Regions from separate parts of the Streptomyces sp. NPDC002054 genome, predicted to be linked through region 1. Evidence: riboswitches for the same ligand, from Rfam matches in the RefSeq annotation. Region 1 holds a riboswitch; each other region holds the start of a gene.

Region 1 (4,191 bases):
CTCGTCCGCGGCCCGCTGCTGCTCCGTGATCTCCGAGCGCTGGGAGACGTACTGGCGCATCGGATACGCGAGGGCGACAACCAGCGTACAGAGGACGAGCACCAGCAGTGCGGCCCTGCCGGTGAGCCGGCTGCGGCGTACCTGACGGCGCGACTGCGATCGGTAGACGTGGGCTGCGGTCCGCTCGCCGAGCTGCTTGAGCCTGGTCGCGGTGGAGAACCGATCCCGGTTCCCGGCCATGTCCCGCCTCCCCTGTGTACGCAGTACGTCCCCGCACACGGTACGGGACCGGGTGCGGGGACGTACGGAGGCTAGACCCGAGGCCGGGTGATTAGCCCTTGAAGCGCGGGAAGGCGGAGCGGCCCGCGTACACCGCGGCGTCGTCGAGGATCTCCTCGATGCGCAGCAGCTGGTTGTACTTGGCGACGCGGTCCGAGCGGGCCGGGGCGCCGGTCTTGATCTGACCGCAGTTCACGGCGACGGCGAGGTCGGCGATGGTGACGTCCTCGGTCTCGCCCGAGCGGTGCGACATCATGCACTTGAAGCCGTTGCGCTGGGCCATCTCGACGGCGTCGAGGGTCTCGGTCAGCGAACCGATCTGGTTCACCTTCACGAGCAGGGCGTTCGCGGAGCCCTCCTCGATACCGCGGGCCAGGCGCTCCGGGTTGGTGACGAACAGGTCGTCACCGACGATCTGGACGCGGGCGCCCAGCTTGTCGGTGATGACCTTCCAGCCGGCCCAGTCGTCCTCGAAGAGCGGGTCCTCGATGGAGACCAGCGGGTACGCGTCGACGAGCTCGGCGTAGTACTCGGTCATCTCGGCGGCCGAGCGGGACTGGCCCTCGAACTCGTACTTGCCGTCCTTGTAGAACTCGGACGCGGCGACGTCGAGCGCGAGCGCGATGTCCTTGCCCGGGACGTAGCCGGCCTGCTTGATGGCCTCGACGATGAGGTCGAGCGCGGCGCGGTTGGACTCCAGGTTCGGGGCGAAGCCGCCCTCGTCACCGAGACCGGTGGAGAGGCCCTTGGTGTGCAGGACCTTCTTGAGGGTGTGGTAGACCTCGGCACCCCAGCGCAGCGCCTCGGAGAAGGACTCCGCGCCGATCGGGGCAATCATGAACTCCTGGATGTCGACGTTGGAGTCGGCGTGCGACCCACCGTTGAGGATGTTCATCATCGGAACGGGCAGCAGGTGCGCGTTCGGGCCGCCGAGGTAGCGGAAGAGCGGCAGGTCCGAGGCTTCGGACGCGGCGTGCGCGACGGCGAGGGAGACGCCGAGGATGGCGTTGGCGCCGAGCGAGCCCTTGTTGTCGGTGGCGTCCAGGTCGAACATGGCCTGGTCGATCAGGCGCTGCTCGGTGGCGTCGTAGCCGACGAGCTCCGGGCCGATCTGCTCGATGACCGCGAGAACGGCCTTCTCCACGCCCTTGCCCATGTAGCGGTTGGGGTCACCGTCACGGAGCTCAATGGCCTCGAAGGCACCGGTGGAGGCGCCGGACGGGACGGCAGCACGGCCGGTGCTGCCATCGTCGAGGCCCACCTCGACCTCGACCGTGGGGTTGCCTCGGGAGTCCAGGATTTCCCGGGCTACGACGACGTCGATGGACGGCACGAGCATCTCCTTCTGGGATGTGACGCTGGGTGTGCGGTGGCGTGTGGGGCCGTGGGAGGCCCCTGCCGGTCTAGAGCCTAACCGGCTCCGGGCAGTGGGCCGGTCGACCGCCCGGGTCCTGGGACGAAAAAGGGCCCGAATACCCTCCTTACAGGACATAGGACCCTTGAATTCCGCCGGACACACCACCGCCCGGCACGTCGGGGACGCGCCGGGCGGGAGTGCTGCGCCGGGATGTGCCGGGAAGTGCCGGCCATTCAGCCGGGTGTCAGGAAAGCTTCAGCTTCTGGCCCGGGTAGATCAGATCGGCATCCGCAACGATGTCCTTGTTCAGGTCGTGCAGGTGCTGCCAGCCGCCCTGGACGCCGTTGGCGTCGGCGATGGCGCCGAGGGTGTCGCCGGCCTTGACCTCGTAGGAGCCGGTGCCGGTCTTCACGGCGAGGGGGGCGGCGGGCTTCGCGGCCGGCTTGGTGGCCGGCTTCGACGGGGCCGGGGCCTGGGAGCGCTCGGACCGGGTGGTGGTGGTCTCGGTGCGCTTGGTCTCGGTGCGCTTGGTCTCGGTCTTCGGCTTGGCCTGCTTGACCTCGGTGCCGGAGCCGTTCGAGGTGCCGGTGGAGCCGCCGGTGTACGCGGAGTTGGTCAGGCCCTTGCCGCAGTGCGGCCAGGCGCCCTTGCCCTGGCCCTTGAGGACCTTCTCGGCGACGGCTATCTGCTGGGCCTTGGAAGCCTTGTTGGCGGTGGCGGCGTACGCCTTGCCGCCGTACGCGGCCCAGGTGGAGGCGGAGAACTGCAGGCCGCCGTAGTAGCCGTTGCCGGTGTTGATGGACCAGTTGCCACCGGACTCGCACTTGGCGACGGTGTCCCACTGCGAGGCGGTGGCGGCGTTCGCGGTGCCCGCAGCCATCAGCGGGGCGGCGATCGCGGCACCGGTGACACCGGCGAGCGTGACGATCCGGGTGGCCTTGGAGGCGCGACGGTGCTTGCCCTTGCCGGAAAGCAGCATGGAACTTCTCCTCACCGACGCCTACGAGGTGAGCTGTCGGGTTCGGGCGAGTGAGTTGCCCGGCCTCGCGACCTAGCGCGTGGCTTAACCCCAAGCCATTCCCGCTGACCGTCTCTCAACGGCCGTCCGGGTCCGGCACTTACCTTGGTTCCCCCGCTCCTGCCTTCGGCGCTTGACGCGACGACTGTTCCCTCCGTCCGCCGGCAGGATTCGGCGATGCGGTCGAAGAGGCCCGCGGTGGCGAGCGATTCAGAAGGTAGACAGGTCTGCCCCGGATGTTCAACGAGCGTTTCGAGCACAAAACCGCCCCTACTTGCGCTCCCCGAAAGGGTGTTTGCGCAGGTGAGGGGCGGATTCGCGGAAGGTCACAGGGAGGACACGCCAGTTGACCGGAAGAGACGCATGTCTCACTTGCTCACAACGGACATTAGGGGCTTTCCGGTCGCCCGAACTGGCCCTATTTCTGGCTTAGATCCAGGTTCTGGCCCGGCTTGATGAGATCCGCGTCGCCCCCGATGACCTGCTCATTGGCCGCGTAGAGGGCATTCCAGCCGCCCTTGAGCCCCTTGGCGTCGGCGATGTCGCCGAGGGTGTCGCCGGCCTTCACGGTGTATGTCGGGTCCGTTTTTTCCGACTTGGCATTGGTTGCGGCGGTTTCCTCGGCGGCGGGTGCACCGCGGTGTCGTCCGGTGCCGGTGTCCGTGCCGGCCACCGGGGCGCCGCTCGGGTCGGTGACGGGCGTCGCCGGGTCGGTGGTCGCCGTGGGGCTCACCGGTGCCGTGGGGGCCGTGGGGTCGGTCGTCGGGCTGCCCGGAGTGGCCGGGGTGGTCGGCGTGCCGGGCGTGGTCGGCGCGACCGGCGGGGCGGTGGGGTCCACCGGGCCGGTCGGAGTGCCGGGCGTGGTCGGGCCGGTGGGGGTGCCCGGAGTACCCGGAGTGCCCGGGGTGGCGGGCAGGGTCGGGGTGGTGCCCGGCGCCGGCGTCTCACCGACCGGCGCGGTCGGCTTACCGGGCGCGGTGGGTGCGACCGGCGCAGTGGGCGCGGTGGGCGCGACCGGCTCGGTGGGCGGCAGCGGGGCCGGCATGACCGGCATGCCCGGGGTGAACACCCCGCCCGGCACGGCCGTCGGGTCGGAGCTGCCGGAGTCCTCCGGGCGGTCCTCCGGGCGGACCGGGGCGAGCGACCGGTCCGGCTGGGGGCCCGGCTGGCCCGGGTCCACGGCGGCGGCGGGGCCGTTGCGGGTCAGTCCGGCCGACTCCCCGCAGTGCGCCCAGGCTCCGGGCCCGTCGGCGGCCAGCACCCGCTCGGCGATGGCTATCTGCTGGGAGCGGCTGGCCAGGTCGGCGCGCGGGGCGTAGTCGAGACCGCCGGCGTCCTTCCACTGCTCCTGGGTGAACTGGAGCCCGCCGTACGCACCGCTGCCGTAGTCGGCGCTCCAGGTGCCACCGCTCTCGCACTCGGCGACCTTGTCCCAGGTGGCGGTGTCCGCCGCGCTCGCACTGGTGGCGGCGAGCAGCGGCATGGCCAGGGCGGAGCCGGTGACTCCGGCCGTGACGACGATCGCAGGGGCCTGACG
Region 2 (4,191 bases), on a different contig from region 1:
ACGAGACCCCGCCCGGCTTCCTGCGGGCGGCCGGGGAGCTGCTCCACCGGCACGGGGCGCTGCTCATCGCGGACGAGGTGCAGACCGGGCTCGGACGTACCGGAGATTTCTACGCGTACCAGCATGAAGGCGGCGTCGAGCCGGATCTGGTCTGCGTGGCGAAAGCCCTCTCGGGCGGGTACGTGCCGGTCGGGGCCACCCTCGGCAAGGACTGGATCTTCAAGAAGGTCTACTCCTCCATGGACCGGGTGCTGGTCCACTCGGCCAGCTTCGGCTCCAATGCGCAGGCCATGGCGGCGGGGCTCGCGGTCCTGTCGGTGCTGGAGCAGGAGGACCTGGTGGCCCGCGCCCGGGCGATGGGGGACCTGCTGCGCGGGCGGCTGGCCGCCCTGGTGGACGAGTACGAGCTGCTGCACGAGGTGCGGGGGCGCGGGCTGATGATCGGCATCGAGTTCGGCCGGCCGTCCTCGCTGGGCCTGCGCAGCCGGTGGACCATGCTGCAGGCGGCCCGCAAGGGCCTGTTCGCGCAGATGGTGGTGGTGCCGCTGCTGCAGCGGCACCGGATCCTCACGCAGGTCTCCGGGGACCACCTGGAGGTGATCAAGCTGATCCCGCCGCTGGTCGTGGACGAGCAGGACGTGGACCGGTTCGTGACCGCCTTCCGGGCGGTCATGGACGAGGCGCACGGCGGCGGCGGCCTGATGTGGGACTTCGGCCGGACCCTGGTGAAGCAGGCCGTCGCCAACCGCTGACGGCCTGCTTCGGGCACGGCTGGTTTCGGCTAGTCGAGGAGTCGTTCGCGCAGGCGGTCGAGGGTCTCGGGGCTGAGCCCGAGGCCCTCGGCCAGGTACGCCGGGACGCTGCCCCAGGTCTCCCCGATGGTGTCGAAGGCCGCCTCCAGGTACTCGGCGCGGGCGTCGAACAGCGGGGCGAGCAGGGCCATCACCTCGGGGGAGCGGGCTTCCGCGGAGTCGCTGCTGCGGCGGACCCGGTAGCGGCGGTGCGGCGCGTTGGACTCCAGGTAGTCCGCCAGGATCGCCTCCCGCTCCACACCGAGCGCGAGCAGGGTGACGGCGATGGAGAGCCCGGCGCGGTCCTTGCCGGCGGCGCAGTGCATCAGGGCCGGCACGCTGTCCTCGGCCAGGGCGTGCACCACCCGGCTGTGCTCGGCGGTGCGGGTCCGGATGATCTCCCGGTAGGACCGGGTCATCCGGGCCGCCGCCCGGCCCTCGCCCAGCAGTCCTCGGAGCTGCTCGAGGTCGCCGTCGCGGACCATCTTCCAGAACTCCTTGCCGTCCGCCGGGTCGGAGAGAGGAATGCCGACATTCCGGACACCCGGCAGGGTGACGTCGGGTCCCTCCAAGGCGTGGTCGGCGGAGTTCCGGAAGTCGAAGATGGTGTGCAGTCCGAGCGAGGCGAGAAACTCTGCGTCGGTTTCGGTGGCATGTGCGAGATGTCCGCTTCGGAACAGAACTCCCGATCTGACCTGTCGCCCATCCGAGGTCGACAAACCGCCCACATCACGGAAGTTGCGCACTCCGGACAGTTCGGGCTCAGTGGACGAATGGTGGGGTATCTGTTGCGTCACGGGAACTCCTCCGCGTCGGTGATGCCTCGTGAGCAGGATCATACGGTGACGTTGAGTGGCGGCTCGGCGTGGCCGAATTGCCTTGCCCGAACGGGTGTTGCCGGTCCGGAATGGACAGAGGGTGACGGGAATTCCGGTGATCCATCACTTTCATGATTCCTACCGCAAATTCATGGCTTGTTCTGTGCGCCCGAATTGGAATACGGTCACGACCGATCCGGGTGGAACGCCGAATCCTGCCGCCTCCCGGAAAACCGCACCCGACCATTCACGTGCGCGGCAGGAGCGGGGGAACCAGGTAAGCCGCTGTTCCGGATCTTTGTGCCGGGACGGCTCGGGGTGAAGCCGTACACCCGATGTACATGTGATGTGCATCGGATGTACTGCCGGACATCTCCAGTCCGAACCCGACAGCTCACCTCGCAGGCGACGGAGAGGAATTCGCCATGCCTGCAAAGGGTAAGCACCGCCGTCCCAAGTCCAGCCCGATAGCCCGCGGTTTCGTCGCGGCCGGCACCGGCGGTGCGGCCCTCGCGCTCCCGCTGCTGGGTGCCACCGGCGCGAACGCCGCCGAACTCCCCGTCACCCAGGCCCCCACCGCGCTGGCGGCCCAGAGCGCCGCCCGGGTCGCCGTCCAGACGCAGATCCAGTCCCTGGCCGTGCCGGCCGCCGCCCCCAAGGCGGTCCAGCTTCCCTCCGTCTACACCGTGGTCTCCGGCGACTGCCTCTCGGACATCGCCCAGGACCGGCAGGTCGGCGGCGGCTGGAAGCAGCTGTACGACAACAACCGCGAGGCGGTCGGTTCCGACCCGTCGATGATCCACCCGGGCCTGAAGCTGAAGGTCGGCGCCCCGGGCCAGGGCCAGGGTGCGGCCCAGGCCGCCGCCGAGGCTCCCGCCGACGCCCAGGCCGCGCAGGAGCAGCCTGCCGAGGCCGCGCCGGCCCCCGAGCAGCCTGCCGAGGTCGCCCCCGCCCCCGAGCAGGCAGCCCCCGCCCCCGAGCAGGCGGCCCCGGCCCAGGAGCAGGCGGCCCCGGCCCCGGCGCCCGAGCAGGAGCCCGCCCCGGCCGGGAACTCTGCCGCTGACACGAAGTCCTCCGGTGCGGCCACCGCCGGCGGCTTCGTCGCCCCGGTCACCGCCCGCGTCTCCACCCCGTACAAGGCCAGCGGGGCCATGTGGTCCAGCGGCATGCACTCCGGCGTGGACTTCGCCGCGACGGCCGGCACCAGCGTGAAGGCGGTCGGCGCCGGCACCGTGGTCTCGGCCGGCTGGGCCGGTTCGTACGGCAACGAGGTCATCATCAAGCACGCCGACGGCCACTACTCGCAGTACGGCCACATGTCGCAGCTCTCGGTCTCGGTCGGCCAGAGCGTCACCGCCGGCCAGCAGGTGGGCCTCGTCGGCTCCACCGGCAACTCCACCGGCCCGCACCTGCACTTCGAGATCCGCACCGGGAAGAACTACGGCTCGGACATCAACCCGCTGAGCTACCTCCGCTCGAAGGGTGTGAGCGTCTGACGGACTGAAGTCCGCCAGTAGGCCGGGGCCGGGAATCCGAGGGGGATTCCCGGCCCCGGCGGTATTCCTCGCGGGCGGGTGGCAAAGATCACGGTCCGTCAACCCCTGGCTACGGTCGCGTAGGTCACAGGTGTCGGGGAAAGATAAGCCGACGTGGCAGGCGACGACGATACGACGAACTCGACATTCCAGACCATTGGCTCATACGCGGCGATCGGTGACAGCTTTACCGAAGGTGTGGGGGACCCGGGACCGGGGGACACCTTCGTCGGCTGGGCCGACCGGCTGGCCGTCCTGCTGGCCGACCGCCGCGAGGAGCACGACTTCCGGTACGCCAACCTCGCCGTGCGGGGGCGGCTGCTCGACCAGATCGTGGCCGAGCAGGTACCGCGGGCCAAGGAGCTCGCACCCGACCTGGTGACCTTCTGCGCCGGCGGGAACGACATCATCCGGCCCGGCAGCGACCCCGACGACGTGGCCGAACGCTTCGAGGCGGCGGTCGCCGACCTCACCCGGGCCGTCGGCCTGGTCATGATCACCACCGGCTTCGACACCCGCGGCGTGCCCGTGCTCCGGCACCTGAGGGGCAAGGTGGCCACGTACACCGCACACGTCCGGGCCATCGCCGACCGGTACGACTGCCCGGTGCTCGACCTCTGGTCGCTGAAGTCCGTACAGGACCGGCGGGCCTGGGACGACGACCGGCTGCACCTCTCACCCGAAGGCCACACCCGGGTCGCCCTGCGGGCCGGCCAGGTACTCGGCCTCGAGGTGCCCGCCGATCCCGACCAGCCCTGGCCGCCGCTGAGGCCGCGCGGCTCCGCGGAGGTCACCCGGGACAACATCCAGTGGGCGCGCGAACACCTGGTCCCGTGGATCGGGCGGCGGCTGCGCGGGGAGTCCTCCGGAGACCATGTGGAGCCCAAGCGCCCGGACCTGCTTCCCCTGTGACTGAGGGGACGGGCGCCGGGAGCGGAATCCTTCGGCCTCGGTGTGCGTTGGGAAGGGCAGACACCTAGTACACCGTCCCTACCACCACCGTCCCAGGAGGCGCCTTGACCGGCTCCCGTCCCTTGCGTCAGCAGC
Region 3 (4,191 bases), on a different contig from region 1:
GTAGAAGCTGACCAGCCGGCCGGCGTCCTCGGTGGTGATGGGCCTGATCCGGGCGGTGCCGCCGTCGCGCAGTACGACGTCCGCTTCCCAGTGGGCCGGGTACGAAGGATCCGACGCGGTGGTCATGGCCTGATCCTACGGCCCGAACGGGCCGGGGAGCGCTCGCGCGGCGCGTTAGGCGGGTAGGGGCAAATCGGTGCAAGCTGGGGAAGGCCGAACGGCAGAAGACTCGGGCCGAAGGTCGGTCGGAGGTCGGTCGGAGCATTCCGGGCGTCGTGAGAGACTGGTCTAGACAACCGTAAGAACCTGAAGGGCATCACCATGGCAGAGCGCCGCGTCAACGTCGGCTGGGCCGAGGGCCTGCACGCTCGTCCCGCCTCGATCTTCGTCCGTGCGGCGACCGCTTCCGGCGTCCCGGTGACCATCTCGAAGGTGGACGGCAACCCCGTCAACGCCGGTTCCATGCTCGCGGTGCTGGGCCTGGGCGCCCAGGGCGGCGAGGAGATCATCCTCGCGTCGGAGGCCGAGGGCGCGGAGGTGGCGCTCGACCGCCTGGCGAAGCTGGTCGCGGAGGGTCTCGAGGAACTTCCCGAGACGGTCTGACCCTTCGGGTTCGTCCCGAGTCGTGCACACGTGGCGGAGCCGCGGCCCCGGAGGACGGGGGCCGCGGCTCCGATCGTTTTCCCCGCTTCCGCAATTCCGGATTACGGGCAACGGGGAATTCCGGCCGATGCCGAATTCACACCCGGCTCACACCCGGGCGGTAATACACCCGCTCTTTGTATACGGCTTCTGTTAATGCCGGCCGCTCGACATGTTTACGGCAGGTTGCGAAGTCCTCACCGGTCCGGCGCCCGACCTCCGCCCCCTCATCCGGTGCGCCTCGGCGGCCCGCTCCGCATGCGCCGCGGTCAGCGCCCGGGCCCGTTCCGCGTCGCCGCGGGCCACCGCGTCCACGATCGCCCCGTGCTCGGCCCAGGACTCCACCGGCTGGGCGGGCACCTGCACCGCGTACATCCAGGCCACCTTGTGCCGGAGCTGGGTGAGCAGGGCGATCAGCCCGGGGCTGCCGGAGGCCTGGGCCAGGGTCTCGTGGAACCAGCCTCCCAGGGCCCGCAGATCCTCGCCCTGGCCCTGCCGGGCCCGCTCCCGGCCCAGCCGGACCAGGCCGCGGAGCACCTTGAGGTGCGCGTCCGTGCGGCGCCGGGCCGCCCGCGCGGCGGCCAGCGGCTCCAGCAGCATCCGGAGCTCCAGCAGGTCGGCCGCCTCCTGCTCGGTCGGCTCGGCCACGCAGGCGCCCGCGTGCCGCCGGGTGGTGACGAAGCCCTCGGACTCCAGCGTGCGCAGCGCCTCGCGCACCGGGACCCGGGAGACCCCGTACCGGCGGGCCAGAAGTTCCTCGGTGAGTCTGCTCCCGGGCTCGAAGACTCCGGTGACGATATCGTCGCGGATTGCCGTACACACCGCGTGCGCAGGAATACGCAAGACCGGACCTCCGCTTAATGCTGGTGTCATTGTCCCGACTCTATTGCAGCACACGATTATTTCCGAGCGGAGACGGAAAACAAAAGAAGAAAACCCCCGGGCTCGGTGAGCCGGGGGTCTTCTTCGATGCTGCGGGTGCTGCGGGCCTGAGTCAGACCAGAGTCAGATGCTGACGCCGTGACTGCGCAGGTAGGTGATCGGGTTGATGTCCGAGCCGTAGTCCGCGCCGGTCCGGGCCTCGAAGTGCAGGTGCGGGCCGCTGGAGTTGCCGGTGGACCCGGACAGGCCGATCTGCTGGCCCGGGGTGACCTGCTGTCCCTTGGAGACGCTCAGGGAGAGGAGGTGGCCGTACTGGGTGTAGGTGCCGTCGGCGTGCTTGATGACGACGTTGTTGCCGTACGCGCCGCCCCAGCCGGCCTCGACGACCGTGCCGAGACCCACCGAGCGGACCACGGTGCCGGAGTCCGCGTGGAAGTCGATGCCGGTGTGGCTGCCGGAGGACCACATGCCGCCGCCGGCCTTGTACTGGGTGGAGACGTACGAGTCGCCCAGCGGGGAGACGAAGGTGTTCAGCCGCTTGCGCTCGGCCTCGCGCTCGGCGCGCTCCTTGGCTTCGCGCTCGGCCTTCGCCTTCGCCTCGGCCAGACGCTTCGCCTCGGCGGCCCGCTGCTGCGCCTCGGCCTCGGCCTGCGCCTTGGCGGCGGCAGCGTCGGCGGCGTGCTGCTGGGCCGCGGCCTGGGTCTCGATGTCGCCGGCCAGGTCGTCGCCGACCACGACGGCGTTGAGACCGGTGTCGAGATTCGCGTGATCGTTGTCCGCGGCGAAGGCCGGAGCTGCGAAGGAGCCGACGACACCGGTGGTGGCGAGGGCTGCGATCCCGGCTATGCCGGCGGTCTTCTTGCTCAGACGGCTGGAACCACGGTGCTTGCCGGAACCGGCGGCACGACTGCCGAACGCCATGAAGGGGCTGATCCTTTCCTTCCCTCTCGCCTACCGGGTTAGCTGACGGGTTCGGAGCAGGAAGGTCTCCTACGGCCCCCCTCTGGCGAGGCGGACCGATTCACCCCAGGGACTGATGTGGGTCCCCGGCTCCCCAGGCTCGCGCCTGACGGGGACTCGGCGATTGCTGCCCGGTGCCGCGGGTGCGGCGGTTACAGCTGACGGGCAGCGGGACCGACGCTAGGCGGATCATCAGTCAATCGCCAAACAGACGCGCCTTTTTGTTGCGTACGCCACACGGCATACGGGGAACCACTCCACTTAATCGGACATTAGGCGAGCAAAAGGGGTCTTGGCGGATGAACCACCAAGACCCCGTGCCAGACCCCATGCCGGAACCCGTACCTCCGGACGCCGTCCGGAGGCCAGTTGACGACCGTACGGTCAGTTGGCGACCACGGTGACCTCACCGATGCCGAGCGCCCGCACCGGGGCCTCGATCTGTGCCGCGTCGCCCACCAGGACGGTGACCAGACGGTCCACCGGGAAGGCGCTGACCACCGCCGAAGTCGCCTCCACCGTGCCGGTTTCGGCCATCCGCGCGTAGAACTCCGCCTGGAAGTCGTCCGGGAGCTGCTGCTCGACCTGGTCGGCGAGGGTGCCCGCGACGGAGGCGGCCATCTCGAACTTCAGCGGGGCCACGCCCACCAAGTTCTGAACCGCCACGTCCCGTTCGGCATCGGTCAGGCCGCCCTCCGCCAGCGTCCGCAGCACCTTCCAGAGGTCTTCCAGCGCCGGACCGGTGTTCGGGGTGTCCACCGAGCCGCTGATGGCGAGCATGGACGCGCCGGTGGCACCTTCCGGAGCCGTCGGGGCGGTGGAGCGCAGCACCTGCCCGAAGGAGCGGACGCCGTAGGTGTAGCCCTTCTCCTCGCGCAGCACCCGGTCCAGGCGGGAGGTGAGGGTGCCGCCCAGGCAGTACGTGCCGAGCACCTGCGGCACCCAGACGCGGTCGTGCCGGTCCGGACCGATCCGGCCGATCAGCAGCTGGGTCTGGACCGCACCGGGCCGGTCCACGATGACCACCCGGCCTGTGTCGTCGGCGGTCACCGCGGTGGCCGGACGCCGCGCCGCGCTGCCGCCGGTCCAGGCGCCCAGGGTGTCCGCCAGAACGGCGTTCAGGTCCGTGCCGGCGTAGTCGCCGACGATCACCGCGGTGGCGGCTGCCGGGCGTACGTGGGCCTCGTAGAAGGCGCGTACGGCCGCGGAGTCGATCCGGGCGACGGTCTCCGCGGTGCCCTGGCGCGGCCGGGACATCCGCAGCGCGGCCGGGAAGAGCTCCTTGGACAGCTGCATGGCGGCCCGGCGCGCCGGGTTGGCCAGCTCGTGCGGGATCTCGTCGAGCCGGTTGCGGACCAGGCGGTCCACCTCCTCGTCGGCGAACGCGGGGGCGCGCAGCGCCTCGGCGAGCAGCGCGAGGGCCTTGGGCAGCCGGGAGGCCGGGACCTCCAGGGAGACCCGGACGCCCGGGTGGTCGGCATGCGCGTCGAGGGTGGCTCCGCAGCGCTCCAGCGCCGCGGCGAACTCCTCGGCGGAGTGCTTGTCGGTGCCCTCGGACAGCGCCCGGGCCATGATGGTGGCCACCCCGTCCAGGCCGGCCGGCTCGGCGTCCAGCGGGGCCTCGAGGATGATCTCGACGGCCACCACCTGCTGGCCGGGCCGGTGGCAGCGGAGCACGGTCAGGCCGTTGTCCAGGGTGCCGCGCTC

Evidence for each region. A riboswitch is a leader RNA that binds a small molecule or an ion and turns the genes downstream of it on or off. The one in region 1 is predicted to bind cyclic di-AMP.
Region 2: linked by a shared signal. The riboswitch ahead of ABT123_RS18205 (M23 family metallopeptidase) and the one ahead of ABT123_RS05550 (transglycosylase family protein) in region 1 are both predicted to bind cyclic di-AMP.
Region 3: linked by a shared signal. The riboswitch ahead of ABT123_RS03725 (M23 family metallopeptidase) and the one ahead of ABT123_RS05550 (transglycosylase family protein) in region 1 are both predicted to bind cyclic di-AMP.

Annotation. Positions count from the first base shown of each region.
Region 1 is NZ_JBEOXT010000004.1:209,957-214,147, reverse strand. It holds gene ABT123_RS05560 (FtsB family cell division protein) at 1-240, opposite strand, end outside; gene eno (phosphopyruvate hydratase) at 332-1,618, opposite strand; gene ABT123_RS05550 (transglycosylase family protein) at 1,881-2,615, opposite strand; cyclic di-AMP (ydaO/yuaA leader) riboswitch at 2,619-2,796, opposite strand; gene ABT123_RS05545 (LysM peptidoglycan-binding domain-containing protein) at 3,073-4,191, opposite strand, start outside.
Region 2 is NZ_JBEOXT010000017.1:136,134-140,324, reverse strand. It holds gene ABT123_RS18215 (aspartate aminotransferase family protein) at 1-752, shown strand, start outside; gene ABT123_RS18210 (tyrosine-protein phosphatase) at 782-1,588, opposite strand; cyclic di-AMP (ydaO/yuaA leader) riboswitch at 1,840-2,032, shown strand; gene ABT123_RS18205 (M23 family metallopeptidase) at 2,035-3,105, shown strand; gene ABT123_RS18200 (SGNH/GDSL hydrolase family protein) at 3,259-4,056, shown strand; gene ABT123_RS18195 (MBL fold metallo-hydrolase) at 4,161-4,191, shown strand, end outside.
Region 3 is NZ_JBEOXT010000003.1:116,174-120,364, reverse strand. It holds gene ABT123_RS03740 (bifunctional acetate--CoA ligase family protein/GNAT family N-acetyltransferase) at 1-126, opposite strand, end outside; gene ABT123_RS03735 (HPr family phosphocarrier protein) at 322-603, shown strand; gene ABT123_RS03730 (GntR family transcriptional regulator) at 796-1,485, opposite strand; gene ABT123_RS03725 (M23 family metallopeptidase) at 1,648-2,445, opposite strand; cyclic di-AMP (ydaO/yuaA leader) riboswitch at 2,458-2,617, opposite strand; gene ABT123_RS03720 (M16 family metallopeptidase) at 2,869-4,191, opposite strand, start outside.